DNA from 2 places in the Shewanella sp. Arc9-LZ genome. Region 1 is predicted to be linked to the other one. Evidence: riboswitches for the same ligand, from Rfam matches in the RefSeq annotation. Region 1 holds a riboswitch; the other holds the start of a gene.
The links. A riboswitch is a leader RNA that binds a small molecule or an ion and turns the genes downstream of it on or off. The one in region 1 is predicted to bind thiamine pyrophosphate.
Positions count from the first base shown of each region.

Region 1 (15,879 bases):
CCTGGATTGGAGTAGGTGAACGATTTAATACTCCAGTAAGATTAAGTGGACCACTTTTTAAGCTGTAACTATTGAATGTATCAGCAACAATGATTTTTTGAGACTTGGTTTCATTGCTCGCAGTTAAGCTAGATGTAGAGTTATGCTGAGTATCTGTGCTTATAGTGGGTTTAAGGTCTATCGCTACCTTAAACGCCGCTGTTGATGAGACCGTAGTTTGAAATGAACTGGATTTGAGCGAGCTGTTTTTAACTGAACCTGACTGAATATTTCCAGATTGAATGTCTATAGAAATAGTGGGGTCAGATCGAGGGTTACTGACTTGAATGCTATTTGTTGTTTGAGCACTATTGATTGCTTGTGCATGTGGTTGAGCTTGCGGCGTGGACAATGAATTGCGGTGGTTAAGTTGGGCAGTATTATTAACTGACCCAGTGTTTGCAGAAACCATCGCCGCATTCATGATTACACTTCAATATCAATCAAACTGCCAACAGTCTCAGAAGCTACTTCAATCACTTTAGCAGATGCTTGAGCTTGGTTGGATGATTCAATCGCAGACACTAAAGCTGATGTGGTGTCAGTTTGCCCAACAGCACGAGAACTTAAGGTCACAGTATCTTGGCTTGGTGAATTAGACACAGCCGGTTTTTGTTGATCTGGCATCGCAACAGATGTTGTTGCTTGCGCTAAACCTTGTTGAGCACTTTGCAATCCCTGCATACCTGACGCATAGGCTGATTGAACTTGCATAATACTGCTCCTGATTTTAAAAAAGTCGATTTATTATGGCCTAAACCGACTAATATGTACAGTTTTCAAACAAAAGTTAGCCGTTAACCCAACCCATCTCCCAATCTTTCCATACTGGATTCATCCCTCGTAATTTAATTTGTGAAATAACCTGTTCAACAGAGCGGTTATCACTGATTTCAAATTGATCAAGTTGACTATCAGGTGCCATATAACCACCAGGTTGAGTTGAGCTTCCTGCACTCATGTGGGTAATCCCTAATGGCAGTAAATTATCCCTCAGCGACGGCAGCTCACGCGTTGATAAACTGATTTCAAGCTGGGGGTTAAACAACCTAAACGCACAGATCATTTGTACTAATCCTGCATCGGTTAATTCAACTTTTGGTGTAATACCGCCAGTACACGGACGTAAACGAGGTAATGAAATACTGTAGCGACTGCGCCAATAGGTTTTTTCCAAATAATCAAGATGATGCCCCATTAGCAATGCATCGAGTCGCCAATCATCTAACCCAAGTAATACACCTAGGCCAATTTTATCAATTCCCGCTTGAGCAACTCTGTCTGGGGTATCTAAACGATAGATAAAATCTTGTTTTTTACCGCGTGTATGATGTTGAGCGTAAGTATGTGGACGATAGGTTTCTTGATATACCATAACTGCATCAACGCCAAATCTCCCAAGACGCTGATATTGTTCAGTTTCTAATGGTTGAACTTCCATTGCTACATAATTAAAAGCCGTGTTAACGAGTGGTAACACAGACTCAAAATACCCCATTCCAACTTTAGTTTCATGCTCACCAGACACTAATAATATCGAATCAAAGCCTCGTTGTTTAATAATCGTCATTTCGGCTGCTAGTTCATCACTATTAAGGGTTTTACGCTTGACCTTGTTACTCATACTAAAGCCACAATAATCGCACTCGTTGGCGCATAAGTTTGATAAATATAAGGGTAAGAAAAGACCGATATTGGCACCAAATCGCTGCCGAGTCAGCTGAGCTGCTTGCTGCGCCATCGGTTCAATATATGCCATTGCGGCTGGAGATAATAATGCCAACAAGCTATCAAGATTACCGCTTGGATTTTTCAAAGCCCGCTCAACGTCTTTGGCGGTAGTCGAATACAGCTTCATCGATAACGCATCGGGGGCTAATTGCGAAAATACGCTTGAATACGTCATGTTAGCCCCCCTTACCATTCACTGACTTTGCAAGCGAATTGATTGATGGTTCTGACAAGAATCCGGTCAAAGGACTGGTCGCGTTAGCATGGTTGTTCACTGCCCCTAATCCAGCAAGATATGCTTGTCTTCCTGTTGCAACTGCATCAGCAAAACATTTAGCCATTTGTTGGGGATTGGCACTACTTGCAATCGCGGTATTTACCAATACTGCTGCTGCGCCCATTTCCATAGCTCTACAAGCTTGTGAAGGTGCGCCAATGCCGGCATCTACTATTACCGGAATATTGGCCTGTTCAATAATAATGCTTAAGAATGTTTCCGTCGCTAAGCCTTGATTGCTGCCTATTGGGCTGCCGAGTGGCATAACCGCAGCGCAACCAACTTCTTCTAAGCGACGACACAATACTGGATCGGCATGCACATAAGGCATAACAATATAGCCTTGTTCGCATAAATATTGAGCCGCAATCAATGTTTCAATTGGATCGGGCATGAGGTATTTGGGATCGGGATGAATTTCAAGTTTAATCCATTTAGTGCCCAACATTTCATAAGCGAGTTCAGCAGCAAAAATGGCTTCTTTGGCATTACGCGCACCAGCGGTATTGGGTAATAATTTAACCCCCATACTTTGCAAAGGACCGAGTAAATTGTCATGGCCGCGAGTCAAATCAATCCGCTTCATCGCTAAGGTGACTAACTGCGACCCAGAACTTGATATCGCTTGTAACATTGTATTGTGATCTGAAAATTTTCCCGTTCCGGTGAGTAACCGAGACGAAAATTGATGATCGGCTATCGTTAACATCATTAACCTCCAGCAACGGCAGAAAAGACGGTGATATTGTCATCGGCTTGACACACTATATGCATCCAACGACTTCGAGGCACAACAGTATCGTTGACCACGATAGCCACTCCTTGAGTGGGTAAATCGCTGAGTAGAAGTAGTTCAGCCAAATTCAAATTGGCCCGAACATGTTGCGCGACACCATTAAGGTGCAGGGTTATTAGCTCGAGGGGATCAGTTTGTGACATTAGACCGCTCCTGATGATCAGTTAATGGATATTGATGACATACTTCACATTGTGGGTCTTGACTCATTTGGGCATGCTGCCAGCGTAAATCCTTACCATTAAATCGATGTAGAACACCGTATTGGGTAAAGGTATTGCAGATGTGCTGAAGGCCCACCAGCGCTTGCATACTGGCGATAATACCCACAGCAGGCCCTAGTACTCCAGTTTGAGTACAATTTTGCATAATGGGTGTATCAAGAGGATATAAACAACAATAGCAACCACTGTATGAATGCGAATGTGAGTGGGAAAAATCGATACAAAATAACTGCCCCTGATATGCACTGATAGCACCACTAACCAAGGTTAACTGATGCTGTACACACATTTGGTTTATCAGTTGCCTCGCACTTACATTATCAGTGCAATCAAACACCACAGGTTTTACCACAAATCGTTTAACAAGCTGATTAAAATGCGTTGATGTAACTCGTTGTGCTAGCACATCGATGGTGATTTCAGGGTAAGCGCTACTAAGCACATTTTTTGCAATGCTGACTTTGGCTTTGCCAATATCAGCGGCCCTGAACAGGAGTTGCCTTGGTAGATTGGATAATTCAACCACATCATGATCAATTAACAGTATTTTCTGAACACCCGCGGCAGCTAGATAATGCGCCACTAAATGCCCTAAGCCTCCAACACCGATGATCACTACAGCGCTATTCATAATGGCAAGCTGCCCAGCTTCTCCAATATCGCTCAGTAACATGGTGCGCGAATACTGAATATAATCTCGATCAGATAAAGTACTCATACGCCCTCCTGAGATAAATTGGCTTTAGGTAAAGGTCGGGTAAGCTGCAACCATTTATGATGCAAAGTTCGATAAGCTTTCGCCGGATCGTCAGCAGTAGTCACCGCTCTAACAACAGCAGCATCACCAACGCCGGTATCCGCAATCAACGCCAAATTACTGAGATCGATCCCGCCAATAGCAACGGTAGGATAATGGCGCGCAAATAAACTGGCATAACGTTTAAGTTTACTGAGCCCTTGAGGCGCGGAAGGCATTTGCTTGGTCGTGGTAGCAAAAATATGCCCAAGAGCAATATATGAAGGCGAACATTGGTGGGCTAATAAGGCTTCAAAATAACTGTGACTCGATAACCCTAACGCCATTCCTGTTGCCGCTATCGCGGTTAAATCTGCAGTTGCCATATCTTCTTGGCCTAAATGAACCCCAAACGCACCGTGTTTAATCGCCAGTGGCCAATGATCATTAATAAACAACTGAGCATGATATTCGCGACCGAGTTTGATGGCCTCAATGATATTGGCTTCGAGCGTTAATCGTTCTACTACATGGCTGTCATCAGTATCGATATTAATAGCTAACTTGGCACGATATTGAACCGTCTTACAGCCCGCTTTTAACAATTTTTTAAGCATATCGATATCAGCTACAACAGGATAAATCCCCAAGGGTTGATGCAGCGATTTAAAACCATTCGGTGCAGCTTGCTTGCACGAATTATCAGCGAGATACTCAGAAGATACCAACTTGATTGATGGCATCATTCCTAAATCATCAGGCCAACCAGTACGGGCTAAGACACCAGGTCCTTGACCAAGGCTTACGCCTAAAGTGAGTCCCTTATTGACGTAGGCTTTTGCCAGCACAATAGCATCATGAATAACGAACTCATGGGCAATAAAACACGCTATGGCAGATGATAATGTGCAACCACTGCCATGATTATTGGTGGTTGCTATCCGCTGGCTACTTAGCATAAACACCGCATTACTGTGTGTAATACTGGCACCTTTAACGTTTTTACTCACATATACATCTATTGCATATTGTTGCTGCCACTGAGCATCACCGCCTTTAGCGAGCACATTGCATTTAAATGTATCGGATAACAATTTGGCATCGCAGATCATTTGCTGTTGCTGAGCAACCTTGTTATCGACATCACAATATTGCGCTAACGCATACTGAGAACATAAACGTTTCAATTCGTGCTGATTAGGCGTTAGTAAATCAATTAAGCCAATGAGAGGACTAAAATCGAGTTCGATAGTATTAAAGTGCGCACCACTACTGGCGACCATGACAGGATCAAGCACCACAAAAGGTACCATCATCTGAGTAGCACGCATTTGAGCTAAACAGCCAGCTAATATGTCCACCTGTGCTTGGGATGCCAACAGGCCAATTTTAATCGCCACTGGCGGCAGATCGGCAAGTAAACTGCTGAACTGAGCCAACAACATGGATTCAGAAACGGTTTCAACAAGACTCACACTGACTGAGTTCTGTGCGGTTAAAGTGGTTATCACGCTACACCCGTGACACGACAAGTCTTGTATGGTGAGTAAATCAGCTTGAATCCCCGCCCCACCACCACTGTCTGAACCCGCTATGGTCCAGACAATGGGTGGGGTTTGCGTTATGGATTCACTGACAAATGTCGATGAATTCATGGCGATTATTCCACCTCAACCGTTAAGTCAGTATCAACTTGTGCGACAGATTTGACGTCATGATAAAGCGCCGATCCCGACGCTTTGAACTCTGCCGACTTTTGTGCCATCGCTTCCGCCGGATTTATGGCTTGAGCTGTATGTTGAGCTTGATAAGCACTAGCGGAAGATACTTCAATCTTAAGTGCTTCAGCTTGTTCAAGATTCGCGGCATATTCACGCACTTCGTGGGTTATTTTCATCGAACAGAATTTAGGCCCACACATTGAACAAAAGTGAGCCACTTTTGCCGATTCTTGTGGTAACGATTCGTCGTGGTAAGCACGAGCGGTATCAGGATCAAGACCTAGGTTATATTGATCTTCCCAACGGAATTCAAAGCGGGCTTTTGATAACGCATTATCACGTACTTGCGCACCTGGATGACCTTTAGCGACATCAGCAGCATGAGCTGCAATCTTGTAGGCAATTAAGCCTTGTTTTACATCTTCTTTATTTGGCAAACCTAAGTGTTCTTTGGGGGTGACGTAACACAACATCGCCACGCCGTACCAAGCCATCATGGCAGCGCCGATACCAGAGGTGAAGTGATCATAGCCCGGCGCAATATCGGTTGTTTGTGGGCCTAAGGTATAAAATGGTGCTTCGTCACAAAGGGCCAATTGCTTTTCCATATTGACTTTAATCAATTGCATTGGCACATGACCAGGGCCTTCGATGATGGTTTGCACATCATATTCCCATGCAATTTTGACCAATTCACCTAAGGTTTCTAATTCCGCAAATTGCGCTTCATCATTGGCATCGGCAATTGAACCGGGGCGCATACCATCGCCTAACGACAATGACACATCGTATTGGGCGCAAATCTGGCAAATATCACGAAAATGTTCATATAAAAAGCTTTCTTGATGGTGGCTTAAACACCACTTAGCCATAATTGAACCGCCACGTGACACAATGCCGGTAAGGCGTTTAGCGGTCATGGGTACATAACGCAATAACACCCCAGCATGAATCGTAAAATAATCTACGCCCTGCTCGGCTTGTTCAATCAATGTATCTCTAAATACTGCCCAACTGAGGTCTTCGGCAACGCCATTAACCTTTTCTAATGCTTGATAAATCGGCACGGTACCAATTGGCACTGGCGAATTACGGATAAGCCACTCACGCGTTTCATGAATATAACGCCCGGTCGACAAGTCCATGACCGTATCTGCACCCCAACGGGTTGACCACACCAGTTTTTCAACTTCTTCTTCAATCGAAGATGTCACCGCTGAATTACCAATATTGGCATTCACCTTCACCAAAAAATTACGCCCAATAATCATAGGTTCGGTTTCAGGATGGTTAATATTCAACGGAATAATCGCTCGACCTCGAGCGACTTCATCACGGACAAACTCAGGTGTGATCAGCTGACCAATATGCGCACCAAAAGCCTCTCCAGGCGCTTTTTGGGTTAATACGGTGTCGGTTACTTCAGCACGAGCCATGTTTTCACGAATGGCAATGTATTCCATTTCAGGGGTAATAATACCTTGGCGTGCATAATACATTTGGGTCACGCATTTGCCCGACTTGGCACGTTTAGGCGCGACAAGGGCATCAAAGCGTAAATGATCGAGTCCATCATCGGCTAGTCGCTGTTGGGTAAAGCCTGAACTTGCACCGGTTAATTGCTCTGTATCTTGTCGCTCATCAATCCATGCTTGACGGATTTTAGGTAAGCCTTCACGCACATTGATATCAGCAAGGGGATCAGAATAAGCACCCGCGCAGTCGTAGACCATAATAGGCGGATTGGCTTGTTTAATGGGTTTTGCATCGGTGCCGCCAATCACGGTTTCAGTTTGATTAACCTGACGCATAGCGACGTTGATATCAGCTCGACTACCCGTTAAATAGACTTTTTCAGAATTAGGATGTTGTAACGGTTTAAGGGTATCAATAAATTGTTGAGCGTTAGCTCGAGTTTGACGACGGTTTGGATTTGACATTAGCAACCTCAATATTAAGAGTAGAGTTGCTTGTCTGGAGAGGTGTTGATAGCAGCAGTAAACAATAAAAATACTATTGCTTACGTCAATAATCACATAGAAAAATACTAAAGTAATAACGTAACTGGATATATAAACCGATAAAAAACTCGGAGGTAAACGTCCATTTACAGTCTTGTTAATACGTTATTTATCTTCCCAAAAATCATGATTATTACGCTTGTTTCCTTCGCAGGTTCTAGCCTGATCAGGTTCAACGGATCCCGAATAAACGGTCTCAGCCATAATGGCACTCCGACAAGATGTCCCGCAGTATAAGCAAGCTTGTCGCTAAATAACAAGCACTAAAATAATCATTTCATACAAAAGTTATCAATCCACATACCAGAAACTAATATGAGGTTATTGATATCCCCATGGTTCATCCATCACCACAGACAGGTATTTATCAAGGTGCGACACTATGTCGCATTCATCATATTTATTAGTAGATTATAATTTCAAAAAACTGACAAACACCTTTGAAATATATTCATCAAAGGTTGATAAAAATAACAATAAAGGTGATGACGTTGGCAAATAAAGCAATCCAAACCATTAAATTAAATACAAATTACCCATGGGTTTACTCATCAATTTCATTGGCTGTAATGTTTGCTATTACACCTCAAGTAATGGCTGAGCAGTACGATAAGCAAAATAGTGAAAGCATTGAGCGGGTTGAAGTACATGGACAAAACACGACTAACAAAGACTTACTCGGCTCAGCCCAAAGCTTACTTGAAAAGCAAGGAGTAGACTTTTCTGAAGCAGGTGGCGTATCGGCATTACCGATTTTAAATGGCATGATGGGCGATCGCATTAAGGTGCTCATTGATGGCAGTGATATTACCTCATCATGTGCAAACCAGATGAACCCGCCACTTTCTTATGTGTCAGCAAATCACATTAGTTCGACCCAAGTGGTTGCTGGAGTCTCTCCGGTGAGCGCCGGTGGCGATAACATTGCTGGCGTAATTAACGTCAATAGCTTAACCCCTGTATTTACCGATAGCGACAATGTGACATGGCAAAGTGGTAACATATCTAGTGGTTACCGAAGTACCAACGACGCTATTCTCGCAGGTGTAAATGCCACTGTTGCAAGTAAAACATTAAGCTTTAGTTACCAAGGATCATTTGAAGACGCTAACAGCTATACCGACGGCCACGGCGATAAAGTACTAGACACCTTATACCAATCACAAAATCATGCATTAAACGCTGCTTGGCAAGATGACATTCAACAAGTTGCAGTCAAACTGACTCATCAACATATCCCCTTTCAAGGTTTTGCAAACCAGTATATGGACATGACGAATAATGACAGTTATGGCGCATTAGTGCGCTATCAACGAACGCTAGAAAATGAAGGCGAGTTCACTGCCCAAGCAAACTGGCACAATGTCGAGCATGAGATGGGTTTCTTTAGCGATGAAAAAACCGGCATGATGCCAATGAAAACTAAGGGTAAAGATTACAGTTACCAACTGCATTGGCAGCTGCCAACCAGTTCAGACAGTACATTATTAATTGGCCAAGAATATTATGTTTATCAGCTTGATGATACATGGCCAGCGATTGAAGGTTCTACCATGATGGGCCCCAATGACTACGTCAATATCAATGATGGCGAACGCCAACGTGCTGCACTTTATGGCGAGTGGCAACAAACACTTAATACTCGTTGGTGGCTGTCTGCAGGTGTTCGTTATGAATACGTATCAACCAGCACAGGTGAGGTTCAACCTTATAACACTATGAGTATGATGGGCATGACCAATGTTAATGCCATGGCCGCAGATGAATTTAATAGCCTATATCGAAAGCACAATGACAATAACATCGATGCCACCCTTCTAGCTCGCTATCAACTCAGTGATACTGAAGTGATAGAACTTGGTTTAGCCCGAAAGAACCGCGCCCCAAATTTATATGAGCGATACAGTTGGGGCCAAAGCACCATGTCGACGACTATGATTGGCTGGTACGGCGATGCAAACGGCTACATAGGCAACCCTGACCTTAGTGCAGAAACTGCACATACATTGAGTATGGCTTACAAGCGAGTACAAGATGATTTAGCATTTAGTGCAACAGCTTGGTATAGCGACATCAATAATTATATTGACGCTAATGTGGTCAGCAGCTTTAATCGCACAAGCATCGATAGTAATCGTCGTCATATTTTACAGTTTGCAAATGTGGACGCGACCTTGTTTGGTGCACGCATAGATGCTGAATATCAAATAACAGAAAACCGCAGTGGTAAATGGCTCCTTAACGCTAATATCAGTGCCACGCGCGGCGAAAGAGATGACAATGACCAAGCGCTGTATCAAATAAAACCTTTGCAAACTAAGCTAGCTTTACAACAACAGCTAGGCGATTGGCAAAATAGTCTCAGTTGGCTATGGGTTGCGAGTAAAGACCGCTTGGATGAACAGCGTTTAGAAAACACAACTGACAGTTACACACTGCTTAACTTAAGTAGCAGTATCCAATGGCAAGATGCCACAATGACTATAGCAGTGAAAAATTTACTGGATGAGTATTATCAATTGCCGCTTGGCGGTATCAGTATTGCTGAATATAAGGCTGATAACAGTAACGGTTTTCAACAAATCGCTGGTGCGGGTCGCTCACTCGAATTGAATGTCAGTTACGCGTTCTAGTTAACCAGCTATAAGTCATAAAGCATATAGCCAGTAATGTATACCACATTATTGGCTAGGCTAAAACAGCAATTTTGCTGATGTTAAGACAGAAAAAGGCCCCTACATTGCTGTAGAGGCTTTTTCTTATTTGGCGGAGCGGACGCTGATGTTGAAACAGTGAACCCGCGACCTCCGGCGTGACAGGCCGGTTTTTATTGATATGTGATGGAATAACATTAATGCGCTGACATTTGATAATCTAGCAGGTATTGTATTCTAGGCTGAATAACACATTCTGTTGATTTTTGAACAGAAAAAAGCCCCTACATTTCTGTAGAGGCTTTTTCTTATTTGGCGGAGCGGACGGGACTCGAACCCGCGACCCCCGGCGTGACAGGCCGGTATTCTAACCAACTGAACTACCGCTCCAAAACGGTTTGTATACACTTAATAAAACTAACAATAGTATAAAAATCATCTGTTTTATTAAGTGTAAACAGTCACTTGAATGGCGGAGCGGACGGGACTCGAACCCGCGACCCCCGGCGTGACAGGCCGGTATTCTAACCAACTGAACTACCGCTCCACACAAGTGCGATGAATAATAAAGTTGTGATAATTAATCGTCAACAGTTTTTTAATTGTTTTCGCTCATTTAGTTAAAAAATGTACAATTATCAAGTTTTAGTACAAAAACCACTCACTTCAGTGGCTTAGTTTTTATCATCTGGCATACTCAAATCAATATCATCTAAGTCGACGCTTTCTAGAATACTGTCTTTAGGTTTATCTTCATTCACTGGATTTTGCTTTAACCTTTCTTCCGCCGCAGCCATCGCCTTTGCCAGCGTTTGTTTTTTACGCCATATCACCAAACCAATAATACCAACGAAAAAAAGTATGCCATTAATGGTAACAATCCAGAACATCGCATCGTCTTTAGCGACTTGCTCTTCAATTTCTGCTTGAATGGCCGCTTTTTCAGCAAGTTCTTCAACTGTTGGGACTGGAGCAGGGGGCTCTACTAAATTAAAAAACATTTCAGGTAAATTGAGCACAATTTCTCGGCCATCAACCGTAGTAGAAACCACACTGCCTTTAACACGATAACTGCCAAACTCAGTCACTTTAGGTAAGTATAGAATTTGATCTGCACTGGTCATGGTTTGCAAGGTAATAGGCAGCAACAACCCAGCAGGGCCGACTAAGTCAAACTCAAAATGAGTTTCTGCTAATTTCACCACAGATTCATCAACCGTTAACTGTATCTGCCATATGCCTTTTAATGGATCGCTATTGGGTACCATTTTGACTTTGATTGGTTGTGGCAAGAGCTCAAACGGCATCACATATTCACGCTCAAAGACATTATTTCGTGCAGTGACATTGAGTACATAATGACCGGTAGGTTGTTGTAAATTATGGCTTCCGGTAAAGATGCCATCGTCAGGTGTTTCGTCCAACAATTCACCATTGTCTTTATAAGCACCGACAATAATGGTACCCGTTGCGAAATTGTCGTCAGTTGGAAGATGCGCACTGGTAAAACGTGCAGTCCATTCGACCATATACTCCAAACCCGGCATTCTCATGGTTAAATTATCACCCAAGAGTCTTGCTGTAACTTTTAACCTTTCACCCTGATAAAGTGGTTGCGGTAATGGTTGCACTGCAATGTCTAATGCAGAGATTTTTTGTATTGTCGACCCTTCAACCACACTGCCTAATAACTGCCAAGGCCCTGGCATCGGTTTTTCGATATAAATCATATCGGCAGCAATACCATCTACCCATTTTACCGTTTGAGGATGACGATTTGAGTACCATTTGCTGCCATCAGGTAAAATCACCACGACAGGCGCAGAACCATAGCTTCGTTGGATAACTAACGTTAAATGATCAACCATATAATCGATTCGAAAACGATTTTTAAGTTCTGCTGCTTGCGATGCATTGACCATTGCAGCTTGGGCATTAGGTTGCCAAGCGAAGATAAGACTCAGCAACAATAAACATGAAATAGCAAGATAACCGGCGCGAGTGGCACTCATAAAGGTTGGTTTACCCTCTCCAGAGACATTTACCTGACTTCGCAATGAGATCAAGTCGTTGTTCGTGTAATAGTATTTCATCGGCTGATGCACCAACGACTTTAAGATTAAACGCCGCCGGATCGATATTTTTAATTCCGCCACCTTCTTGACCCGCTTTTTCATTAGACAAATTAAACTTAATTTGTCCACCTGTCATGATTAAGTAAACATCAGCAAGAATTTCCGCATCGAGTAATGCGCCGTGATAAGTACGGCGGCCATTATCGATACCGTAACGTCGACACAACGCATCTAAGTTATTTTTTTGGCCTGGATGCAGACGCTTTGCAATGGCTAAACTGTCGAGAATACTGCAAATCTCTTTGGTTTTAGGCCCAATTGGATTGAGTTTTGAAAACTCATGGTCCATAAAGCTCACGTCGAAGTTGGCGTTATGAGCGACAATTTCAGCGCCATCGATAAAATCGATAAAATCTTTGGCTATTTGATGAAAACGCGGTTCGTTGGCAACACGGTCATTGGTAATACCGTGAACTTGAATTGCCTCTTCATCAATCGCTTGACCAGGATTAATATATTGGTGATACGTTCGACCTGTTAAGCGACGATTAATCACTTCAACACAACCAATTTCAATAATGCGATGGCCCACATAAATCGGTCCACCCGCTTGGTTCATACCGGTAGTTTCGGTATCGAGGATCACTTGACGACTTGCACTAGAAATAATGTTCATATTTTTTACTCATTCAGCCCTCGCCTTTGTATAAATTGAGTATACTGGCGCGAATATTTCGCTATGGTAACAACTTGATGGCCGAACTCAAACAGCTGTATATTTTTACTGATGGCTCTTGCTTAGGAAATCCAGGACCTGGCGGTTATGGCGTGGTAATGAAATATAAACATCAACAACATGAAATCGCCGATGGATTCTCATTAACAACCAATAATCGTATGGAACTTTTAGCCCCAATTATCGCGTTAGAAACCTTATACGAACCCTGTAATATTATTTTAACCAGCGATAGCCAGTATATGCGCCAAGGTATTATGACTTGGATCCATGGTTGGAAGAAAAAGGGCTGGATAACCTCAACTAAACAACCAGTTAAAAATGTCGATTTATGGAAGCGTCTAGATGCGGTAAGTCAATTACACAAGATCGACTGGCACTGGGTAAAAGGCCATGCCGGCCACATTGAAAATGAACGTTGTGATGTATTAGCACGCAAAGCGGCTGAAGCTAAGCCTCGACAAGCTGATACAGGTTATAACCCAGAATAGTGAGGTCATCGCTATTTAACTCTAGCTCGGGATAATCACTGGTTATCAAAAAGTCCTTTGCTACGCTAACGGGGTGCATTGACTTGCAATAAGCTAGATATTACCGCTTCAATCAGCCCTGGTAGCAAAAGTAATATTTTGCTATGAAATAGCTCAACTCTTCTGATTTTGGCTTACGGACCTCATCTCTTAAAACGAGTTGAGGTTACTTTTTATGATTTTGAATTGTTTAATGTCTGGGTCTCAATACTCGGAGTGTGAGTTAACCCGGTACGACCTGCCGATGGCGCCGTTGACCAGTTAGGCGCTTTGACCTTCGACTTATCTTTAATCGGTGTAAGTGGCGTCGTCATTTTTCGAGCCACGATTAAGTAAACACTGCCAGTACTAGGTAGCCAGTTGGCGATACTTTTTTGCCACAATGGTGCTTGTTGAGGTTTGCTCGGTTGATTAGGCGTGTTGACTCCGCGGTGCCCTAATAACGAATGGTACATTAACCGTTCATCTGCTAGTACTTTATATCCCAGTAACCCAAGCCAATCTTTAACTCTTGATGGCATAAAAAACTGCCCGTTCCAAGGTAACTGAGTTTGATATTTAGGCAATATTTTGCCTATAAAAGCCGGACTGATGGGATTAAAACCAACAATAAAAATATAACCACTGCTAATGAGCACTCTGTCGAACTCTCGTAAAATTTGATAAGGGTCTGATTCAAATTCTAAAAGAAAACAACTTAACACAGCATCAATGGCACTTTGTTGTACAGGTAAATGATGCGGATCGGCTTGAATACTCGCATCTGCACCATCATAAACAGAAAAATGCCGTGCTATGCTGCAATGTAAACTGTTTAACTGGCTACTTAACGCCCCTGCTTTAAGTAAATGATAGCCAAATATTCGCGGCCACCATGGGGCTAATTTTGCTTCAATCTCAGCTTGCAATAATTCACCAAAAGGTAAATCTTGCCAAATAAGGGGTTTTAACATGGAGCCCGCCAACGATTACTTTGCAAAAATGTCATATTCTCTCAACCCATCAACTTTACCATAGCTCATTTAATGTTCAGCTAACCATCATTGATACTTTCAGGATAACTTCACTTGAAGTTATTTAACGATATCCGTTACCCTAACAGATAGTCAATCATCACTCGAGTCAGATTATGCTTAACGTTCATACCATTCCAGCTTTTAATGACAACTACCTCTGGTTAATTCATCAAACAAGTAGCCTTGATGCTTATGTAGTTGACCCTGGCTGCGGCCAAAGTGTTATCGATTACCTAGCTACAACAGAACTTAATTTAGTCGGCATACTCATTACTCATCATCACAGCGACCATACTGGCGGTATAAAACAACTGCAGCAGCACTTCAACAACCGTCTTATTGTTTATGGTCCGAGTAACGAACCTATCGATGGTTTAACCCATCCTTTAACCGTTTCATCGGATATAAATATTGAGATACCTCATTTAGGGCTTACCCAAGTGATGGCAGTTCCTGGGCATACTTTAGGTCATATTGCCTATTATATTGATGATAAATTATTTTGTGGTGATACCTTATTCAGTGGCGGATGTGGACGTTTATTCGAAGGCACACCGACACAAATGCTGCAATCGTTAACTATGCTGGCAAACTTACCCGACCAAACCCAAGTCTTTTGTGCTCATGAATACACACAATCCAATGTCGATTTCGCCTTACATGTCACACCAAATAATTCACAGTTGATTGATTATGCCCACAAAGTTGGCCAATTACGCTCACAAAACATACCAACGATACCTAGCACAATCGCGACAGAAAAAGCCATAAACCCGTTCCTACGTTGTCATCTAAATGAGACTCAAGTCGCAATATCAACAGAATACAAAATAACAAATATAGATGATATTCAGACATTTACATTGTTAAGGGAATGGAAAAATCAATTTTAGATTAACATGAAAACACTTTAATAAGACATGCCAAATAATTTAATCTACAATGCCAAACTGAACTAAAGCATGACCAAAAGAGTCTCATAGGCATTTGGTATGTTCGCCCTTTTTTTAACGCCCTGAGAACTTGAGGAAGTGTATCTTCAAATGAAAGCAAACTTGATTATTATAGCTGGCAGTATGCTGGCTATAACGGGGTGCCAGACACTCCATACTGCAGAGCCAAGTTCTGATAGTACAACCCACACTGTTACAGCTAACGCTAAAAACAAAAAATCAGCGACCGTAACCCTTGATCAAATTGAAGAACAAGTTGCTGAAGTTAACGATTTATGGCTCATGATCGGCAATCAAATGCGCTTTCCTGTTGTCGATAATGCTTTAGTGGCTCAATACCGCCAATGGTACATCGAGAATCCTACGCATT
Region 1 covers NZ_CP048031.1:2,743,444-2,759,322, forward strand. The annotation lists gene GUY17_RS11725 (putative metalloprotease CJM1_0395 family protein) at 1-463, opposite strand, end outside; gene GUY17_RS11730 (chemotaxis protein) at 466-753, opposite strand; gene thiH (2-iminoacetate synthase ThiH) at 830-1,945, opposite strand; gene GUY17_RS11740 (thiazole synthase) at 1,947-2,756, opposite strand; gene thiS (sulfur carrier protein ThiS) at 2,759-2,986, opposite strand; gene GUY17_RS11750 (HesA/MoeB/ThiF family protein) at 2,973-3,785, opposite strand; gene GUY17_RS11755 (bifunctional hydroxymethylpyrimidine kinase/phosphomethylpyrimidine kinase) at 3,782-5,458, opposite strand; gene thiC (phosphomethylpyrimidine synthase ThiC) at 5,464-7,464, opposite strand; TPP riboswitch at 7,672-7,771, opposite strand; gene GUY17_RS11765 (TonB-dependent siderophore receptor) at 8,031-10,178, shown strand; tRNA gene GUY17_RS11770 (tRNA-Asp) at 10,513-10,589, opposite strand; tRNA gene GUY17_RS11775 (tRNA-Asp) at 10,670-10,746, opposite strand; gene GUY17_RS11780 (TIGR03503 family protein) at 10,874-12,211, opposite strand; gene dnaQ (DNA polymerase III subunit epsilon) at 12,222-12,950, opposite strand; gene rnhA (ribonuclease HI) at 13,028-13,501, shown strand; gene GUY17_RS11795 (methyltransferase domain-containing protein) at 13,714-14,493, opposite strand; gene gloB (hydroxyacylglutathione hydrolase) at 14,670-15,449, shown strand; gene GUY17_RS11805 (LysM peptidoglycan-binding domain-containing protein) at 15,600-15,879, shown strand, end outside.

Region 2 (15,879 bases), 230 kb from region 1:
TTATCTAAACCAGGTTGAGTGCCCAACCAGGCCAATAAAATATCAATCGCTGATGAGGTTCCTGCAACAGTGCCATTAATGCCTTCTTGAGCAAGCAACAAAGTGCCTTTGATTTCGTTTTGTTCCATGACACTCAGCAATGGCTGACGAACGGCCTCAAAATGCGGTAATGCCACGAATTTATATAACGCGCACACAGCGACTTGGGCTTGAGATGCAGCTGTTATAGCTTTTTGAATAGGTTCTTGTTTAGGCTCTTGTTTAGGCTCTTGTTTAGACGCTTGTTTAGGTTGTTGCATAAAAATGAGGTCTCCGCTGGCTGGAACTTAATTTCCAGTGCATATTACTGTGCATATAAATAAGGTCTGCACACTGTGCACAGACTCAAAAAAACGGCCGAAAGTATACCTAAATCACAGTCAAAAAAATACTAAAACCAGCAGATGTACTTTTTTACAATGTTGGTAGCGGTTAATTTTGGGTTTTCAGCCAAGAAACGTTACTCTATTAGCAAGACATCATTTTATAGACACCTAATGAATTCTGCCATTTTGTACACCTTTCGTCGTTGCCCTTATGCTATGCGAGCACGTATTAGTCTTCATTTGAGCCAACTGAATCCGTTAGTGCGTGAAATAGAGCTTAAAAATAAACCCGCAGAGCTGATCACCATTTCGGCCAAAGGCACAGTGCCGGTTTTAGAGTTTACTAACGGCCAAGTGATCAGTGAAAGTCTAGATATTATGCGCTTTGTATTAACTGAACACCCAGCGCCAGAAAACTATTACTTAACCACAGAAGAGTATCAAGTCCTGCAATACTGGTTAGATAAATCAATGACTGAATCGCTCATTAATGCCAATGATAATCAATTTAAACCATGGTTAGATAAATATAAGTATGCCGACAGGTTCCCTGAATACAGTCAACTTTGGTATCGACAACAGGCAGAGCTGTTTATTCAGTTGTTGGAAAGGCAGTTGCTGCAACACAACTATTTGTGTACCGACAGCCCAACACTAGCTGATTTTGCTATTTTTCCGTTTATTCGACAGTTTGCTAATGTTGAACCTTCGTGGTTTGACACCATGCCATACCCTAAAGTTAACGCTTGGTTAACCACATTAATCAATAGCCCGCTATTTAACGTGACCATGTGCAAATATCCATTGTGGTTACCACAAAAAACTTTGATTTACCTCAAACATTCAGTACGTAATGATGGACAAGTAATACCTTTGTGCAAAAATTAAAAAATTATGAATATTTAATGGTTTACGGGCTATTAATCGGATAATTTTTAACGTAAATTAAAGGTGTTAGCAGTGAATAGCCGTTTAAGAACATGGATTTCTATTATTTTTACTGCAGATTTTAATTTTAAGCTTACACTTAGATAAGTCATTGCTGGAACGCAAAGGAACATGACATGAATAATATGGATATTACGTTAGTATTAATGCTCATTGCATTACTGATTTTACATATTCACTTTTGCTATCGAGCCTATACCTCGAAAGCACATATCAAACATGGTCAACGTGTAGTGTGGTCTATGCTGAGTTTGTTAATGGGACCATTAGGCTATTATGTCTATCAAAACATGATCCCACTCGAGTTCTACGAATAGATTTGTTTTAGAGCTTTGCTTTGAAGTTCAGTGAATAAAGTCTGATTGTTTCTTAATATATTATTGAACAAGAGCTTGTTAACCCTCTTCTCGTCGTCCCGCTAATGCTTTTAAGCCGAGATCTTGGTGTTTTTTTTGCTTTGTACTTATGGCCTGCGGCCACCAACGTCGTGGCCCATTGGTCATAACCCCAACCTTGCAATGCTTACAAATATCGCGCAAATTGCTGGCCACTTTTAAGCGATTTAGTGGGAGCGAGCACTGCTGGGGTGCCAACATATAAAAAGCCAACAATTTGATCGTCTGCGGCTAATCCTAATGCGTTATTCACATTAGCATCAAAAGCAAAATCGCCTGTACGCCATACCGCACCTAGCCCAATCGCAAATGCCGCCTGCTGCATTGCCATCGTGGCGCAACCCGCTGCTATATGCTGTTCTAAAACGGGTACTTTATCATGCGTTTGTGTTTTGGCGACGACCGTAATCACCATAGGCGCACGATAAGGCATGTTAGCGACTTTAGTCAGAAAAGTATCATCTGCACCACTTTTTTTAGCCGCATCAACAAAAATATCTGCCAACTTAGCTAAGCCATCATCTACCGCAATAATAAATTCCCAAGGCGTTAATGCACCGTGGTCTGGTACTCTTGCTGCTGCATCAAGCAAAAAAGTGAGTTGTTCGGCATTGGGTGCTGGGGCAACTAGGCGAGGCGTCGATTGGCGAGTCAATAACAGTTGTTCGGCGTCCAAGATACAATCCTTTTGAGTAAATTATGCTGCCGATATTAGCAAAAATCCCACGTATTAGGTGGGATTTTTTAGGGTTGTTCTATGTAACCTAAACTCGAAATAACAAACGCCTCTCAAACAGCCCTTTTTTATACTGAGTTCAGGTGATGTAAACAAGGTTACTTTAACAACCGGCGTCCTATAAAGTAATCAACGCTGGTGTAACGGCCGCCACCAATCACAAATAATGCCAATAACATAATTAGATACGTCATCGCGAATTCAATACCATTATTTAAAATAACAAAATTACCTGAACTGGTTAGCCATTCATAATTACCGTGCTCTTGTAAAATAGCTTTCGCCGCAGAAAGCTTTTCCGCTGAAGCTAACACTTGCTCATTCGCCAACCACGAACTTGGGTCGGCAATAGCCAACCAACCATTGGGTAAATGCACCGCAAAAACAGCAACTAGCATTGTGACCATCATTGGCAATGCCACGATTCGAGTGGCTAAACCAATCAACAGTAAAAAACCACCGAACAATTCAGTGCCTGCAGCTAACGCAGTCATGACTTCTGGCATAGGTAAACCCAATCCCCAGTCAGGATTGCCGAACCATGCTGCGGTGTCTTCAAAATGTGACAATTTGTTGTATCCTGCCTGCATTAGCACTGGCGCAAGATAAAGCCTTAGCAGTAAGGCGGCTAAGCCTTCTGTATGTTTAATCACATTTAAAAATTGTTGATAAAATCCACTTAGTGTCTGCATAAATAATCCTAGCTGAAATCGTTGTTGTAGTAATAGACCCGCTGAAGATTAAAAATATTTCAGCTTTGGAGACTAACGGATAAAAATAGATATTATTTGTCTAAGTGTAATTCAGTTAAATCTTCTACTAATTCAGCTAATTTTTTATCAAAGTGCTTACGTTGTTTTTGACTAAATGTTTGATTAAGCGTAATCAACATTGAGCCAAACTTACGGGTATTTTCGGTAACATTATCGCGATAAACCTCTGATTTCAGTTCATCTGGCGAGATCATTAATAATTTCATTTGTTGGGTAAAATAATCAGTTTGCTGACGGCGTTTCAGTGCTTGTTCAAATTGACTTAGCCATTCATGGCGATACTCAAGCCACATGTCTAACGTGGCTAAACGCTGCGTATTAGCTTGATGAATAATGTTTTTTTGTTCATCTGTAGCATCGCCAGTCCATTCAGATAATTGCTCGGCGATTCTTTTATCTGAGTCTTTTATCAATTCAGCTTGATCTTTGCCGGCGTATTCTTCGATTAATTCTTGTTGTTCTTTTTTTAGCTGCGCCAGTATCTGATCAACTTGTCCATCAGATAAGCTCGCCATAATAGGTAACAGATCAGGCATAACAAAATCGAAAATTCGAGACCAATGTGCCTTCGCCATTGACACTTGGTTAAGCCATAGCTCTGGGGTCATTGTTTGTTGATTAGTCAATGTCGATAATAAAGACAGTTGATCACGATAACGCGGTAATTCTTGTTGGCGATGCCAGACTAAAAACGATTCAATAATAATATCAAATTTATCTTGCTGTTCTGAGGTTAACTCTACGTACTCTTCAACTTCCCACTCTATCGCCCAATCCAGAAAGAAATAGCTTACTTTGGTTGAGCAGCCGACAAAAAATAAGCTACTTAACAGTAGGATAATCAATTTTTTAGACACAGATAATTCCTTTATCAAAATTTATATCAAATCCAGTAATGATGTGATCAATCAGAGTCACTCAGATTTTTCAGTTTGAGACGCATTGTTGAAAGAATGGTTGTTCCCTTATGAAACAATGCAACAAAAAATAGAAAGTCTGAATGACTCCCGCAGGACGGGTTTCAGAACCTTCTATGCTGCTTAATATGATTTTGACGTAGAAAAACTATGTCTATAATCTTATTACTTGTCTAGTAGGCGCTGAATGACCAGATATTTATTAGAACTGGTATTACTTCACTTATACTTTATCAGAAGCTTGTACTTTATCAGAGCATATTAGCAAGTGATTAATGTAAAATACTTTGTAAAGTATTGTAAGTATTGTGTAGATTTTTGCGGTTCTTTGGCTGCCATTAATAACGCCCACATTGCCGAGAATAACCAAAAACAATTTATTGCGGCGGGTAATGCCGCTTTGGCCGCAGACACATCGGTGAGGCTAGCAACCTGACAGTATTGCATAATCACGTTATCGATTAATTGGTTAGATTGCATCGTTGATAGTTGATGACTAGCCACGACGCTGGCTAAATCGAACAACGGATGGCTCGCCACAGCATATTCATAGTCGATACAAAGCAGTTGCTGAGGGGCTCTGCCGCTAAGCAGTAAATTGTGCGGAGTTAAATCTCTATGACAAAAAGTCGGCAGCAACACACAGGCTTCTAACTGCGATAACCAATGTCGAACAAGCCCATTTAAGCGTAACAATTGCTGCCTCGCATCATGCCATTGTGGATCTGTTTGCGACCCCGTTAATGAATCTAATTGGTATGCATATTGTTGCCATTGCTCACTAACGGTAATGTTTTTCTCCGGCACCGGCAACACACTGAGTTTACAAAATAATGCACTAAGCAAAGGAACGGCATCCACAGCCGAAATGGATTGATTTGTCGATTGCCCAAGCGATAAGTGACTGCGCATTGAGGCAAATATCGACCAGTCTGTCTCTGGTTGATCAATAAACTCACTCAGATACAATTGCTTATCATCACTGACCCAAATCAATGCAGGTGCAATGTTAGCCACAATTGCAGCTTGCCAACATTCAACTTCAAGCGCTCTATCGCACCAATTACTGTGAGGCTGATTTACTCGTAAGACCTTATCGCCATCTTCACAAGATAACTTAATATTAACATTACTGATCCCTGTGTTAAGAAAAGACACCGCAGTACATTGCGTAGCAAGCTGCTGAAATAATGTGGTTGGCATGGCTTTGTTGATTATATTAAGCACATCGATAGGTAGAGATAACAACGGCTGGGACATCAAATATTTACTCTAATAAAATGATATTATGGTTGGTTATGCACCAACCACCTCTTGACTCGTATTGTGTTGCGTTATTATATGATGACGATATTTCTTACGCCACATCATGTATCCGCCAACTGCCATTGCGACGTATAAAACAAACAAACCCGATGTCAGCATTAAGCCTTTTTGGAAGTAAAGGTAAATAGACACAAAATCAATGACGACCCAATAGAGCCAATTTTCTAGCACTTTTTTCGCTACTAGATAGGTTGTAACGATAGCAAAACAAGTGGTTGCCGCATCGATATAGGGAAATGCGGCCGACGTGTAATGAGCCATTAAATATCCCACCAGCATAGACACTAATGATGTCGCGCCGATAAGCCGAGCGTGAGTACTCCAAGACCAACTGGTAATATTAAGGTGATTGGTATCTATGTTGTGCTGAGTACCATTATGCAGCTCAGAATTGTGCAAATTGCTTTGCTGAGAAGGTGGCACGTGCAACCACAACCAATAACCATATACCGCCATCCCCATATAATAAATATTAAGGACTGACTCCATCAATAACGATACATTCCAAAATAGTACAGTGTAAATGGCGGTACTAATAAATGCTGCCGACCAACACCAGATGTTAGTCCGCATAGCAAGAATTAAGTAAGCAAGCGCTAGCATAACGGCAACAGCCTCCCAAAACGTCATTAATGACGCTTCACTAAAGGCTTGTTGTAGCGTTATAAATAGATCATTCATTGTGGTTATTCGCTATGAGCTAGGTTGAGCTCACCACCGATAAATTTACACACAAAAACAGCTTTGCCCCACTTTTGATGTGCGGCTTGCATTTCAACGGCTAGCATCGACATTACATCAGCATACTCGCCACAGACTTGGGTTGCCATCGCGTTAGTCACTCGTTGAATATTGTCATAACTATCCACTCTGCCGATAAACCATTGGATAGGATCGAGATAGTTTTCATTGAACGGATACATACTGATTTCTGCAGTTAACTTCATTTCTATTCCTTAATAAAAATCGCTGCAACAAAGGCTACAGCGATTTTATGTCATTACATAAATTGAACTTCTAATGTCACACCCATTTGGCGCGGATCACCGTAACGAATATATTGTTTATCGACCCAATCTTGATCTGGTTCGTTGCCAAAGTAAAAGCCTCGCACACCATATTGTTCATCAAACAAATTGCGGCCCCATAAATATGCCGACCATGTTGGCGTTTCATAGCCTAAACGGGCGTTATAAATGGTATAGGCTTCTGACTGAGATTCATTGCTGTCAGAATAATAAAACTGGCTTTTACCACTGGCATTCACGTTTGCAAACCAACCAGAATCAGCAACATAAGTCATACCAGCACTGTAAGTAAATTTAGGTGAATGCGCTAAGTCGCGCCCAGATAAATCGACGGTTGAACCGTATTTGTCACTGTATTGATATTGGCCATATTCAGTTTCCAACCAACCGAAACTACCGTAGAACTCAATATTTTCTGTTAAATACCATTTTGCATCGAGTTCCGCGCCATAGTTACTTGAACTGCCAGCATTTTCGGTAAATAGAATAAAACGCTGCGGGCTATCTGGGTCTTGTAAAGAGGCGGCAACTTGTTGGTCTTGGCGGTCCATATAAAATAGCGCCAAGGTAGAATCCACTTCTCCATCAAGCCAGCTCGATTTTAAGCCAACTTCATAATTATATAAAATCTCAGTGTCGAACTGTTTCTTGTCAGACAATTCAGCAGGCAGTGTCATATTAAAACCACCCGCCTTATAACCGCGGGCGACACGAGCATAAGCATTGTGATTAGCATTAATGGCTTTTGACAACGCAATATGGCCGCCCCACATATCTTCTGATGGGGCAAAGTCATCTTTATTGCTGTCACTATAATCACTATCGCGGCGCTCGAAACGCAACCCAGTCGACAATAAGTAATCATCACCTAAATGGCTGTCTAATTGACCAAATATGGCATAGTTTGTCGCCTCATAGTTTGACTGCAACACTTCATCTGGCCAGGTGTTGTATTCCGAGTATAAGTCGTTATCTTCTTTCAAATTCATCGCGTATACACCCAATAACCAGTCGGTACTACCGGCGAAGATGCGTCCTGCATCTTTGGATGATAAACGGAACTCTTGGGTAAAGGTTTTACGATCGCCCTTTTTGTCCCAGGTGTAATCATAAACACAAGGTTCAGTACCTGAGGCCGCTCCTGCGTCGTCATACACAGTACATGCTTTACTCGCCCAATAATCCGAATTGGCCCAATCACCATCATATCCATTATGATGATCAGTTTGCGCAAATGATGTTAATGATGTGAAGTCAAATGCTTGCATACCCGTGTATATGAACTTAACCCCTGCTCCAGTCGTTTTTTGTGTATCAACACCGGGTTGGTCAGTTAAGGTATTACTGCGATTATTATCTAATGTCCACACATCGTAACCATTATCAAAATTGGCATGCAATAAGGTTAAATCAACTTGAAGATCGTCAGTAGCGTACCAACGGAACTTAGCCCTAGCCGTTAACTCATCACGTTCATTGGTATCATCACGGTTAAGATAAAGGTTGTCACGGTAACCATTTTGATTGTGCTGTTCTAGTGATACACGGTAGAGCAATTTACCTGAGTCATTGAGTGGACCAGAGCTAAAACCAGAAAGAGTACGAAGATTGTCATCACCTAAACTGACTTTTGCGCCATGTTCAAATGATTCGGTAGGGTCATTACTTTTTAAGTAAATTAATCCAGCTAGTGCATTAGCACCATATTGAGTACCTTGTGGACCGCGCAAGACTTCAACTTGCTGCATGTCGTACATACTCGACACCATGCCAAGGCCTGATAGGTCGATGTCGTCGACCACAAAGCCAACCGATGAGTTAGGTGCACCTTGATATTGTTCTTGTTCACCGACACCACGAATTTGGAAATATTTTGGACGAGAACTGCCACCAGACCAGTTAAAGTTGGCAATAGAATTGAGCACATCTTCAAAATGTTGCGCCCCTTCGTCTTCTAATTGCTGGGCATCAATAACCGTCACGCTTGACGGCATTTTATCAAGGCTGATATTACTAAAATCAGCATTAACAACAATCACTTCCATTTTTTCATATTCGGGAGTGACATTTTCAACATCGGCCGTTTTAGCCATAACCACAGGCGAGCTTAATGCCACCATTACCGCTAAGGCAATTGGTGTTTGGTGTAACCTAGTAGAGTTTTTCGTGAACATAGGACCTCAAATAGTGATTTTGAGATCCGGCAAGAGTAGCGAATAAGAGGTGCACATAAATAGTGTGGCCCATTCCTACGCCGGTATAAGCCGGATCAGGTTCTAAGGGTTCGTCATACAGACATCTCAGTTCAGGTTTTACTGAACACCCCTTGGCGATCACGATTATAAACTAACTTCACCATGAATACACGAGCAGCGATACAATTTGATAACGCAAAAATATAATTGATTAACTTTATATTAAATCTCAGTAATCATGTCTCTTCAAGTTCTCTGTAGCGTGGCTTAATTTGAGAAAGCTTCGCGCACATAAATCTCAAATCGAATAGCTTGTGTATTGGGCGCTACCGCACCCACTTGCAACTGCTGTTTACCATGTAATTTAACCGACTTCCAACTGCTTGCTTCATCCTCAACTGTAAATCCGCTAGCATCGTACCAAGTGAATTTATATTGTAGACGTAGGTCAGTGCTCGATTTGCTTTGAATTAGCGCCGATGCTTTGATTAAGTCAGCAACCATGACAGATGAAATATCCACAACATTGACATCACTGGCAAAAGAGCTGCTATCGACTCTAACCTGCCCGCTTGAGTCTACCGAAATACCTGCCGTGTTATGCGCACAGGCGCTAAGCAACAATGCTAATGCGAACACAAATATTGACGTTATTTTCATGCTATCTCCTTATTTGCTGTTAATGTAAAGCGTTGACTTAATCTATCAAAAAATGTGCTCTGGCAGTGGCTATCAATTGTTTACGGTTGGTTTGCCAACAGTTCATACTGACGTTAGCCACACGGCGGCCTTGGCGAGTAATTTTACATTCTGCAAAGGTATCTTGATGTAAACCTGCGCGTAAATAGTCAATTGAGAAATCAACAATTTTAGGTACTTTCTTGGCTTGCATAAATACCATTAGTTGCACAATTGCCGACATTTCCATAAACCCAGCAATCACTCCGCCATGTATTGCAGGTAAAATCGGATTACCAATGTTGTCATCTTTAGCCGGCAGTCTAAATACCATTTCATCACCAAAACGGGCCACTGACATGCCAATAAATTGTGAGTAAGGTACTTTCTCAAGTAGGTAACTATAATCATTCAGTTCAATGGCACGTTTAACCACATCTTGAACATCTAAACCCTTTTGTGTCTCTATTTGGGTTGGTTCACTCATGATTTCGCCCCCGGTAAATTCCCCATTAACACTTGACGAAACTCTTCGCCGACCATTTCTGGACTAATTCGCATAAAAGAACCCACCGCGTGAGCGATAGGTTCATCAATACTGTCTTGATATGCTATCGCACGGGTAAAAGCAACGCTTGACGATAAACGATAGCATTCAGCAAAGGCATAAACCGACTTATGAGGCTCTGCGGGTTTCATGTAGTCGACACGTAAATCCAATGTTGGAGACAACTCTAACGATTGGTACTTCTTCAAAATGGCGCATACCACGGCTGTGCCACAAGCGGTATCTATCAAGGTTGTGATCACCCCACCATGAATGACTCCGGTGTCGGGGTAACCAATAATATCTTGACTGTAAGGTAACTCAATTAACACATGATGCTCACTGGCTTCTTGCACTGAAAGCCCTAAACGACGGCACTGAGCTAACTGGTTGACAAAACGGGTGGCAACTTCAGTTAACGGGAAAAAATCACTGTTAATTTTCATTATCCACGACTCAGCATTGGGCCTAATGGTTTACCCCCTAAAAGATGCATATGAATATGGTACACCTCTTGACCACCATGCTTATTGCAATTCATGATTAAGCGATATCCATCTTCAGCAATACCGGCTTCATCGGCAAGTTTGGCCGCTACTGTTATCATCCGCCCTAATGCTAATTCATCAGACGCTTTAACATCATTTGCTGTCGCGATTAAATGATTGGGAATAATCAGAATATGCGTAGGAGCTTGCGGAGCAATATCCCGAAATGCGGTGACTAATTCATCTTGGTATAAAATATCCGCTGGAATTTCACGGCGGATAATTTTGCTAAATATGGTTTCTTCGGCCATTTGGATGCCCTCATTAGATAACTGCATTGATGCTATTGATAATACTATCAACTCTTTGAACTATCACTCCAGTAAAAACGCTTTTTATGGGTAATATTTTGCCTAAAATGGGATTCGTTTGCTTAAGTGAGTCAATTTTGGCAGCATTGGTTATTATAGCTCAATCGTTTTGATTGCGACTTGCCACTCATTCGGAATTCTTTATGCATTATCATATTCATGCGGTCGACCCAAAAGCTCATTTATTTGAAGTGACCTTTACGCTAAAAAACGCCAATCCATCTCAGATTTTTTCATTACCAGCATGGTTACCTGGCAGCTACATGATCCGCGATTTTGCCAAAAATATCATTGAAATTGATGCCAAAGAGAATCTACAATCGCTTGCAGTCACTCAATTAGATAAACAAACATGGCAATTGAATAACCAAGGCAGTGATATCACTCTGTGTTATCAAATTTATGCATGGGATTTGTCTGTTCGCACTGCACACCTTGATACTAATCATGGCTTTTTTAATGGCAGTAGCGTGTTTCTAGCGGCTAATGGTCTTGAGTCTCAACCACATACCGTCACCATGGCTAAACCTGCACTTGCAGAATTAGCTCATTGGACGCTAGCCACCAGCATGACTAGAGCATCAGGTGAACAATTTAGCTTTGGTGATTTTAGCGCTGAAAACTACGATGACTTAATTGACCATCCCGTTGAAATGGGTGAACTGACCGTCGAAACCTTTTTCGCTGCTGGTGTGCCACACGATATCGTACTCAGTGGCAAACACAGGGCAAATATGGCTCGATTAGCCAAAGATTTACAAGCGATTTGCGAATATCAAATCAATTTGTTTGGCACTCCAGCACCCTTTAAGCGTTATGTGTTCATGACCACCGTTTTGGACAATGGTTTTGGCGGTTTAGAACATAAAGCATCTACAGCGTTAATGTGCTCTCGCAACGACTTACCTTTGTCACTCGATGCGCCAGTAGATAAAGGTTATCGCACTTATTTATCACTGTGTAGCCATGAATATTTCCACTCATGGAACGTTAAACGGATTAAACCTGCTGAGTTTACGCCATTTGATTTATCACAAGAGTCTTATACTTCTCAATTGTGGGCGTACGAAGGTATCACGTCATATTATGATGATTTAATTACCTTTAAATCTCAGTGTATTGATGAGAAAGGTTACCTTACTTTACTCAGTCAAATTATGACTCGAGTATACCGAGGCGAAGGTCGCTTTAAACAAACCTTAAAGCAATCAAGTTTTAATGCTTGGACTAAGTTTTATAAGCAAGATGAAAATGCCGCTAATGCAATTGTCAGCTATTACACTAAAGGCGCACTATTTGCCTTGTATGTAGACTTAACTATCCGTATTGAAACCCAAGGTAAATACAGCCTTGATGATGTTATGCGTACACTTTGGCAACAATATGGTTTAACAGGTGTAGGTACTGAATCGTCAAGCCATCAACAGATTGTTGAAGCGCTATTAAATCGCCCTTGTGACGATATCTTTACTTATCTCGACAACACAGACGATTTGCCACTAAAAGAATTACTGGCTCAAGTGGGCGTGAATATGAGTTTACGGACCTGTGAAGGTGTAACTGATTTGGGTGGTGCTGGAGCTACAGGTTATAACATTGGTTTTGGCGCAAAAACAAAAGCGGAATCATTAGGGTTAAAAATTCTAACGGTTAGCCAACACAGTCCAGCACATCAAGCGGGATTAAGTGCGGGTGATTTATTGATTGCAGCAGACCACTTGCAAGTAACCAGTCAATTTGAACAGCAACTGCAAAGTCGAACCCTTGGCGAACAAATCACTTTGCATTGGTTTAGACGTGATGAATTGATGCAAGGAACATTAACGATCAGTGAAGCGGCTTTAGACACGATTTCGCTTAGCATCATTGATGCGACTAAAACACAATTGTGGCTTGGTTAAGACTAAGAAACGATTATCAAGTTTGAAAATTGATTTACTGAGTACCATCAATATTAATCGAAAATTTGAATTAAAAAAGGATATCAATTTGATATCCTTTTTTATAAATCTTCTCTATTACTATACAAATGTACCAATATGACTAGCTCTGCTTAATCCGTTCTAATACTTGATTTTCAGTATGTGCTTCTAACCAGTATTTTTGTAATGTTGGGTTTTTTACTCCTGATACAGGATCAAGTAAATTCCAAGCTCGTTTCCAAATACCGTCGGCAATCATATGTACGACCGCACTTTCAATAGCAGCTGCAATACATAAACTCACTGGTTCGTTTGAGGTATAACCCGCCTCAGACTCTAATAATTCTTGCGCATCAATAAATTTAAATACGCCAGCAGTAATTTCTTTTGAAATAACGGCCTTAGTGGTTGTCACACTGCTTAATAATCGACCTGTACGGATGTCGACCGCACGTAAATTAACCGTGATGCTATCGACACGGTATTGACCCGATACGCCGATTCCCAAATAACGAGCGCCTGCGCCACCGGTTTTAATATTGGTGTCGTAAGCCACTATGCCACCTTCCATTAAAATTTGGGCACTGTTTAATTGTGGCAACTTACTGGCATCACCATTGAGTCCTGCACGAACAATTTTTCGTTCTGTCAGTAAATTTTGTAACCCTTCACGCTCAACAGGCACAAACCAAGCAGAATCATTGAGCGCCTGAGCTAAGAAAGCCGTTCCAGACTGAGGTACTGCAGTTGAAAAGTTACTCGAAGGTATCGGCTTGTATTGACCCGTTTGATCACGAAAATCATACACTGCTGCCACCATACTTCCTTGGGGGGATGGCAAACTGACTAAATCATAATATGTCTCGCCCTTTGGCATTAAACTTGTGGTTGCTTCAATACCGTCGAATTCACTTTTTATCGAAGAACACGCGCTCAAAGATAGAATAAATAAGCTAAGCAGTAGTCTTTTCATGATTAGCCCCCTGTTGATGCGCCGACAATACCACCAACTTCGATGATGGTCGTCTCGCCGGTTAATAAGTCAGTAATGTGAACCAGTAACGATCCATCTTCATTGACCACATTTATCTCAAAGTCATCGGTTTTTAAATAACCTTCACCACCATTTGCCGCATCATTAAACAGTTGACTCATTAAGCGTGACTGTAATGAACTAGCAAGCCTGTCCAGCGCTGTAGGAGCTACATAGGAGGAGCCACCTTGATGTTCATTTTGCGCTGACGCATTTGCCAATAAATAACTACCATTAAGGTAACTGCCCCCAAACGCAGGGTTAACTGGGGTATATACCAGTTGCGTCGCGGCTAAGGGAAAACTAAATGATGTTATTGATAAGATTAGTAATAATTTTTTCATATGCATTCCCTGCTAAAACTCATCAGGAGCAAGATCGGGGTCTGAAAATGCCGCCCATTTTGCCTGTTGTTGATATTGCAACAAGGAAGCATTGACCCGCTTTGCTGCCATGTTCGCTTGTGCATCAATATTTCGCGATGCTGGGGATAAAAACGTCACAAAAACCGGCTTTCGATTATGCAACACTAAAATTTTACTACCACTTCTTGCTGTGGCTTGCTCTACAACAGTGAGCCCCGAATGGTTGCTCATGCCATTGATATCACGATAAGCGCTAACAAATTCTCGATAAAAACGGTGGCCAAATCTTGTCATGGCTCTATTTAAGATTAACCCATCAATTAAATCAGCTTCACGCTTAGGTTTTGCATCACTGACACTCACTACAGGTTCAGTTGAATGCAATAAATTCTCTTGAGCTTTGGAAGCGGAAGATTCTGGAATAACTTCATCTGTGGTGGGGGCAATGTTAGCTTTTGTAAATTCTGGAACATTAACGTCAACATCTTTACGATCATCAGCGGTAGCGTCACTTAATAAAACTGCCTGACTCGCAATCAAGTAAATGAGTATCACTGATGGATATTTCACACTCTCACCTCATGCATGTGAGTTTGTGCCCAAGCAATGGCTTGACCACGACTAGACACACCAATTTTTCGAAACGCACGATAGAGATGCGTTTTAATGGTAGATTCACTGACAAATAGTTGATTAGCGATATCGAGATTAGTACTACCAGACAATAACGTTTGTAATACCTCACGTTCACGAATGGTCAGTTGTTCACTGTCATCGTCATGCTCATCGTTTAATATTGAACGTTGCAAGCCTTGCGGCATAACACTTCGACCTTTGAGTATTTCATTCAAACCTTGGCTTATTTCCGCTAAATTAGCATCAGAATAAAATACACCTATTGTTGTTGAAGGATGAATTAAAAATTTAGTATCAAGCTGCTTAGGAAAATTTAAAAACACTGTGTGAATCGCGCAATATTCGCGCTCAATGAGGCGTTGTAATTGGTAAGTTTGTTGTAAATCAATAGTCGACAAGTCAAATACAACAACTGAAATAGGCTCACTTGCTAACATTTTTGCCATTCCATTGGGCTGAGCTTTAGTCAATTTGATTAAAAACTCTTGTGGCCAGCGGCAATCAAGTAAATCGATCAATAACTGTGACCGAGAAACAATCATCCAATTTACGACTTTAAACATCATTTACACTCCATGTGAAGATGAACTAGATGCTCTTTAAACAGAATTTGCATCAATGTGAAACAAGATTAGCAAGGCTTTTATCATTTAACAATTAGTCAAAAGGGTGCTTACACACCCTTTATTATACTTATGTACTACAAACCTTGAGTTATCGTCACTGTGTTACTATAACCCGTGCTGGTAGCGATCGCTGAATTATGCATATCCGCTTGAGTAACATGAACAGTATTGTTACCTAGCCCTTCAACGTATACATCTGCGAAGTTCATAGCATCTGTTTGACTAATAACAATTTCGTTAGTATCACCCCACCAAGATTCAGCATAGGCCTCGTTATGATGACCAGTCTGATCTATATCAATGATTGTTGAAACATCAGCCGCATCGGCATAGGCTTTGTTATGATGGCCATTCTGATCAACGGTAACAACGTTATCCGTACCCCATGAACCAGCACCGATCCCTTCACCATAAAAATTACTACCATTTGGTCGGCTATTAACTTCATTATGATGGCCAGTTTGATTCACTGTAACGGTACTGAATCCACCAGAGTCAGTTGATGCACCCGCATAGTTATGATGACCTGA
Region 2 covers NZ_CP048031.1:2,976,707-2,992,585, forward strand. The annotation lists gene GUY17_RS12710 (rhodanese-related sulfurtransferase) at 1-299, opposite strand, end outside; gene GUY17_RS12715 (glutathione S-transferase) at 537-1,253, shown strand; gene GUY17_RS12720 (hypothetical protein) at 1,430-1,630, shown strand; gene GUY17_RS12725 (NAD(P)H nitroreductase) at 1,836-2,384, opposite strand; gene GUY17_RS12730 (DoxX family protein) at 2,543-3,136, opposite strand; gene GUY17_RS12735 (DUF6279 family lipoprotein) at 3,229-4,074, opposite strand; gene GUY17_RS12740 (phosphotransferase) at 4,396-5,394, opposite strand; gene pnuC (nicotinamide riboside transporter PnuC) at 5,431-6,141, opposite strand; gene GUY17_RS12750 (hypothetical protein) at 6,147-6,407, opposite strand; gene GUY17_RS12755 (TonB-dependent receptor) at 6,461-8,662, opposite strand; TPP riboswitch at 8,718-8,825, opposite strand; gene GUY17_RS12760 (YcfL family protein) at 8,951-9,343, opposite strand; gene GUY17_RS12765 (PaaI family thioesterase) at 9,381-9,848, opposite strand; gene GUY17_RS12770 (PaaI family thioesterase) at 9,845-10,354, opposite strand; gene hinT (purine nucleoside phosphoramidase) at 10,354-10,707, opposite strand; gene GUY17_RS12780 (M61 family metallopeptidase) at 10,911-12,668, shown strand; gene GUY17_RS12785 (CsgG/HfaB family protein) at 12,811-13,662, opposite strand; gene GUY17_RS12790 (curli assembly protein CsgF) at 13,665-14,066, opposite strand; gene GUY17_RS21220 (curli production assembly/transport protein CsgE) at 14,079-14,657, opposite strand; gene GUY17_RS12800 (response regulator transcription factor) at 14,654-15,286, opposite strand; gene GUY17_RS12805 (curlin) at 15,424-15,879, opposite strand, start outside.
Region 2: it holds a riboswitch for thiamine pyrophosphate, as region 1 does, so the genes downstream of both, GUY17_RS12755 (TonB-dependent receptor) here and thiC (phosphomethylpyrimidine synthase ThiC) in region 1, are expected to answer to the same signal.